One region of the Arthrobacter sp. Dra40 genome, then DNA from elsewhere that is predicted to be linked to it. Evidence: riboswitches for the same ligand, from Rfam matches in the RefSeq annotation. Region 1 holds a riboswitch; the other holds the start of a gene.
The links. Region 1 has a riboswitch for cyclic di-AMP ahead of AC5RWT_RS18950 (M23 family metallopeptidase). Riboswitches for the same ligand answer to the same signal wherever they lie in the genome.
Positions count from the first base shown of each region.

Region 2: linked by a shared signal. The riboswitch ahead of AC5RWT_RS00185 (M23 family metallopeptidase) and the one ahead of AC5RWT_RS18950 (M23 family metallopeptidase) in region 1 are both predicted to bind cyclic di-AMP.

Region 1 is NZ_JBNHHB010000051.1:123-3,088, forward strand. It holds gene AC5RWT_RS18935 (hypothetical protein) at 81-338, shown strand; gene AC5RWT_RS18940 (GlcG/HbpS family heme-binding protein) at 257-658, shown strand; gene AC5RWT_RS18945 (HNH endonuclease) at 748-1,362, shown strand; cyclic di-AMP (ydaO/yuaA leader) riboswitch at 1,512-1,701, shown strand; gene AC5RWT_RS18950 (M23 family metallopeptidase) at 1,706-2,626, shown strand; gene AC5RWT_RS18955 (aldo/keto reductase) at 2,757-2,966, opposite strand, start outside.
Region 2 is NZ_JBNHHB010000001.1:40,395-43,360, forward strand. It holds gene AC5RWT_RS00180 (aldo/keto reductase) at 1-342, shown strand, start outside; gene AC5RWT_RS00185 (M23 family metallopeptidase) at 465-1,370, opposite strand; cyclic di-AMP (ydaO/yuaA leader) riboswitch at 1,374-1,547, opposite strand; gene AC5RWT_RS00190 (HNH endonuclease) at 1,744-2,358, opposite strand; gene AC5RWT_RS00195 (GlcG/HbpS family heme-binding protein) at 2,451-2,852, opposite strand; gene AC5RWT_RS00200 (hypothetical protein) at 2,886-2,966, opposite strand, start outside.

The DNA of each region.
Region 1 (2,966 bases):
GTCCCTAGCCAGCCCGCGGCCAACAGGACTACGGTGGGCACCAACCACCCTTGACTCCGGTCCGGATCAGAGGATCCCCGATGAGCAGCAATCGAGCAGTGGTCTATAAAGAAACCGGCAAGGTCGAAGTCATCCCGCTGGACATTGCATCGGAAGGCTGTGCAGGGTTTGACGCCGGTGCCGTCATCAAAGACGTGCTCTACCCCAACGGTTACATCACCCAGGCCTTGCAGGGGCCTTCTATCGAGGAGCAAACATGGACACTGTCACTCTGGAAGACGCGCGCCGGGTCATTGCTGCTGCAGAGGCCAAGGCCGCCGAAATCGGTCAGCCGATGAACATTGCCGTGGCCGACGCCGGTGGAAACCTTGTCTCGCATGTGCGGATGGACGGGGCCTGGCTGGGCAGCATTGACATCTCGATCAACAAAGCGTTCACTTCCCGGGCGTTCGACATCCAGACCAAGGACCTGGGTGACAACGCACAACCGGGGAACCAGTTCTACGGCATCCATGCCAGCAACCACGGCCGGATCATGATCTTCGCCGGCGGCATACCGCTCTCCCGCGATGGCCACGTCATCGGTTCGATCGGTGTCAGCGGCGGCTCCGGCGAGCAGGACCAGTCCGTCGCGGAGTCGGGAGCAGCAGCGCTGTAGTCCTGAGGCTGCTCCGGCTGGTCCGTCGCGATTTGCCGATGTGACCGGTCCGGCCGCCTGGGGCTGCCATAGCCCGGTGGTGATGGGTGATGTCCGAACTGGCGATGATCTACTGGTCGCGGCGGATCACCTTCTGGGTCTTCGTGGCGGCATTGGCGTGGCTGGTCTACGCGACTCTCGCAGCCCTTTGGTCTACCGGTCTGCTGGCCGGGATCCGGCAACTGCTCAGCGGCGGGGGTTACGACGTGCTGCTCATGGCGGCCTGGCCGGTGGTCGGTTGGGTCGCGCCCCCTGCCCTCCTCCTGCTGATCGTGGCCTTCGCCGCCCGTATCCGCCGCTCCCGCGACCTGCGCCGGCGGGATCCAGTGCGCAGGTTTACCAAGGAGCAGCGCCGCGAGGGCGTGGCCCGCGCCGGCGGGCAGTGCGAGCTTGAGGTTGGCCGGTGCCTTCGTTGTCCGAATCCGGCCACCACCGGCGACCACTTCTACCCGTGGAAGAAGGGCGGATCCACGGTGATGTCCAACTTCGTGGCGGCCTGCGAAGGCTGCGCCCGGAAGAAAGGGACATCGATTCCCTCGCCCGTGGTCCGGCAGCGGTTGGAAGCACGGCGGCTCGGCTACTTTCCACCCGGAGTGCCCGTGCGGGCCGGAGAGCGCAATGAGATCTCCGGCCGCACGAAGACCGCAGCCTGGCTGATGGAGTAGCGGTAGCAGTGGCAACCACACTGCACTTCTGGTGACAAGGAACACTGATAACGAGTTTGTAACACCGCGTGTCGCTCCGGTACTTTTGAACATGTTCTTATCTATGTAGGTAGGCACCTGGTCCGCCCGTCGAACCCTGCCAGCGGACCAGACGTATCGAGCTTTAGATCGAAGGCAGGGGCGGAGGAACCATCTGCGGTGCTTGGGGGCACCTCGGGGTGAAGTCCTCAACGGCAGTCCACGTTTTCCGAAGCCCGCCTTCGGGGTCGACTGCTGGCAGGACCGAGTGAACTCTCGCTCGAATCCGACAGCTAACTTCGCAGGCGAACGAGAGGAAACCCCTGTGCACACCCCTGAGCGCGGGCGTCGCCGTTCCGACACCCGCACAAGTACCCTGTCCCAAATCTCCCGTTCCACGAGTGGCACCAATGGCCGCCGCCGTGCGGAAACGCCCTCCGCGGCCCGCTCGATCGCCCGCAAGATCGGCGTGGCGTCGATTGCCGCCGGCATGCTAACCGCCATCGCCCTGCCGGTCGCCCAAGCTGGCGGCTCAGGGGAACTACCCGGCTCCGAGCGCGCTTCCGAGCAGAGCCCGGTGGAAGTCAAGGCCGCTCAGGAGGCCGAGCTCCGGTTTGACCGGGCCAAGGTCGCCGGCACGGCAGCCCAGCAAGGCGAGCAGGTCGCCGCCGCATCTGCCGAGAAGAAGAAGGCCGATGAAAAGGCTGCCGCCGCCAAGAAGGCCGAGGCAGCAAAGAAGGCTGCGGCGGAGAAAAAGGCCAAGGCAGAAGCCGCAGCCAAGAAGAAGGCAGCAGACGCAGCCGCGGCCAAGAAGGCTGCGGAAGCAGCCAAGGCCAGGACTGCCGGCTTCTCGACGGGCAAGCTGGCCGCCCCGATCCCGAACATGAACCAGACCTCCGGGTTCGGTTACCGCATGAACCCGATTACGGGCGCTGCCGGGGAACTGCACACAGGAATTGATTACGCGATGGCGTGCGGCACTCCGGTCCACGCATCCGACGGCGGCAAGGTCGTCGAGGCTGGCTTCCAGGTGGGCGGCGGCGGAAACCGTATTGTGGTCGAGCACAACAATGGCCTGCGGACCACCTACAACCACCTCCAGTCCATCGGCATCTCGCTGGGACAGAAGGTAGCCCAGGGCCAGACCATTGGCCAGCTGGGCACCACCGGCAACTCAACTGGCTGCCACCTGCACTTTGAAGTGGTCAAGGACGGCCAGACCGTGGATCCCGCCGGCTGGCTGTAACCACCTCTCGGCGGCGGAGCGTCCGCCTCGAACGACGGCGATGTTCCCATGTGGGGCATCGCCGTCGTCGTTAAGGTCAGCCGTCCGTCAGGCATCCGTCGTGCTGAGGGCCGGCGCCGTTAGGCAGGCGTCAGGCGAAGGGCTGGGACGCGCGGTCCAAGGCGGCGACTTCGTCGGCGGTCAGCTCCACATCCGGGGCCGACAGCAGGTCCGGCAGCTGTTCGGGCGTGCGGGCGCTTGCCAGAGGTGCGGTGATGCCGGGCTTGGTGAGCAGCCAGGCGAGCGCCGTCGTCGTGATGGAAATGCCGCGCGAGCCGGCGATCTCCTCCAAGGCATCGAC
Region 2 (2,966 bases), on a different contig from region 1:
CTCTCGGTCTTCCCCTACCTCTCCCTGGCCGCAGGCTTCCTAACCGGCAAGTACCACAGCACCGACGATGCCGAGGCCAGCGCGCGCGGCGGCATGTTGGGGAATTACCTCACCGCCAAGGGCTTTGCAGTGGTGGACGCCGTGGAAACGGTCGCCTCCTCCCGCGGGATCTCCATCACGACGGCGGCGCTCGCCTGGCTGCTCAGCAAGCCAGGCATCACCGCGCCGCTGGCCAGCGCCCGGACGCCGCAGCAGTTGCCGGATCTGATGGCTGCCGCGGATGTGCAGCTGACCGCCGACGAGGTTTCCGCCTTGGACCAAGCGTCGCAGTCCTTCGCCTGAGCACTCCTCCTCAAGCGAGCGACTCTCAAACGAGCGACGGCGATGCCCACCGCCTGTGATCAGTTCACCGGGGTGGGCATCGCCGTCAGGTAGCGGAAGCTCCGCCGTCGTTGCTGTGGGGTTTAGAGCCAGCCTGCCGGATCCACGGTCTGGCCGTCCTTCACAACCTCGAAGTGCAGGTGGCAGCCGGTGGAGTTGCCGGTGGTGCCCAGCTCGCCGATGCGCTCGCCCTGGGCAACCTTCTGGCCCAGCGAAACGCCGATGGACTGCAGGTGGTTGTAGGTGGTCTTCAAGCCGCCGCGGTGCTCGACCACAATGCGGTTTCCGCCGCCGCCGACCTGCCAGCCGGCCTCAACCACCTTGCCGCCGTCGGAAGCGTTGACCGGGGTGCCGCAGCCCATCGCGTAGTCGATGCCGGTGTGCAGTTCGCCGGCCGCGCCGGTGATCGGATTCAGGCGGTAGCCGAAGCCGGAAGTCTGTTTCATGTGTGGAATGGGGGCCTTCAGGCTGCCGGTCGCGAAGCCGGCGGTCTTGGCCTTGGCTGCGTCCGCCTTCTTCGCTGCAGCGATGGCGGCTGCCTTCTTCTTGGCGGCAGCCTGGGCCTTTGCCTTCTTGTCCGCTGCGGCCTTCTGATCGGCTGCGGCCTTCTTGTCCGCTGCCGCCTTCTTCTTCTCGGCGGACGCGGCGGCAACCTTGATCTCTTCCTGGGCGGCCTTGCTGGCGGCCCAGGGCCGGTCGAACCGAAGGTCGGCATCCTTGGTGGCTTGGACGCTGACCGCACTGTTGCTGGACACGCGATCGGCGCGAACCAACTCGTCCGCGCCACCTGCATGGGCGACCGGGATGGCAATCACGGCCAGCATGCCGGCTGTTGCGGCCGCAATGCCTGCCTTGCGGGCAACCGCGTGAGCCGCGGCGGGCGCTTCTGCGCGGCGGCGGCCTTCGGGCTCGCCGAAAGCGCGAGAGATCAGGGAAAGGGGAGACGTACGGGTGTCGGAACGGCGACGACCGCGGACAGGGGTGTTCACAGGTATTCCTCTCATGCGCCTGCGAAGTTAGCTGTCGGATTCGAGCGAGAGTTCACTCGGTCCTGCCGGCATAGCCGCGGGAAGCCGGCCTGCCTCTGAGGACTTCACCCCATGGTGCCCCCAAGCACCGTACGTGGTTCCTCCGCCCCTGCCTTCGACATAAAGCTCGATATCTTACGGTCCGCCGGCAGGGTTCGACGGGCGGACCGGGCGCCCACCTTCATAGTAGGAACACCATCCAATTTACGGGAGCGACACGCGGTGTTACAACTTCGTTATCCGTGTTCCTTATCACCCGGAGTGCGGCAGGGTTGCGAGCGGGTACGGGGCGCCCAACGTCCAGGCCGCCGGTCTGACCGCCAGTAGCGGTAGCTCAGCCCATCAACCAGGCAGCTGTGTGCGTGCGGCCGGAAATCTCATTGCGCTCGCCGGCCTGAACCGGAACGCCGGCCGGAAAGTAGCTGCGCCGCCGTTCCTCCAGCTGCTGCCGGGACTGTGGCGAGGGAATCGATGTGCCCTTGCGCCGGTCGCAGCTTGCGCAGGCCGCCACGAAATTGGTCATCACGGTGGCCCCGCCTTTCTTCCAAGGGAAGAAGTGGTCGCCGGTGGTGGCCGGGTTGGGGCAACGGCGGTGCGGCCCAACCTCCAGTTCGCACTGGCCGCCGGCACGCGCCAGCCCTTCGCGGCGTTGCTGCCGGTTAAATGTGCGCAGCGGATCCCTGCGGCGCACATCGCGGGAGCGGCGGATGCGTACGGCAACGGCGACTGCCACCAAGACAAGGACAGGCGCTCCGATCCAGCCCAGCACAGGCCAAGCCGCCTGGAGTAACGCCGCGGGGGCGCCGCCCGTGAAAAGCTGCCGGATCCCTTGCAGCAGCTCGGTACCCAGGAGCGCCGAGACCACTGCATAGGCCAGCCACGCCAAGGCCGCGACCAAGGCCCACAGCGTGATCCGCCGCGACCAGTAGATCATCCCCAGTTCAGACATCTGCCCATCCGAAGTCCCCCAGCTCCGCCAGTCCATCCGCCGCCTAGGCTAGCCGAGGCACCCTGTGAATTCCTCGCCCGAACCAGCCCCGCCTACAACGCGGCCGCTCCAGCCTCGGCCACGGACTGGTCCTGCTCGCCGGAGCCGCCGCTGACGCCAATCGACCCCACCACCTGGCCGTCGCGGGAAAGCGGAAGGCCGCCGGCGAAGATCATGATCCGTCCGTGGTTGCTGGCGTGGATACCGTAGAACTGATTGCCCGGCTGGGCGTTGTCGCCCAGGTCCTTGGTCTGGATGTCGAATGCCCGGGATGTGAAGGCCTTGTTGATCGAGATGTCGATGCTGCCCAGCCAAGCCCCGTCCATCCGCACATGCGAGACCAGGTTCCCACCGGCGTCGGCCACGGCAATGTTCATCGGCTGGCCGATCTCCGCTGCCTTGGCCTCCGCGGCGGCAATGACCCGGCGCGCATCTTCCAGAGTGACAGTGTCCATGTTTCCTCCTTGATCGAAGGCCGCGGGGCGGTCCTATTTGATGTCATCGTGGCGATTGAGCACGCACTGGGTGGCGACTCCGGCGCCGAACTCCGCGTAGCCCTTCGGTGCATC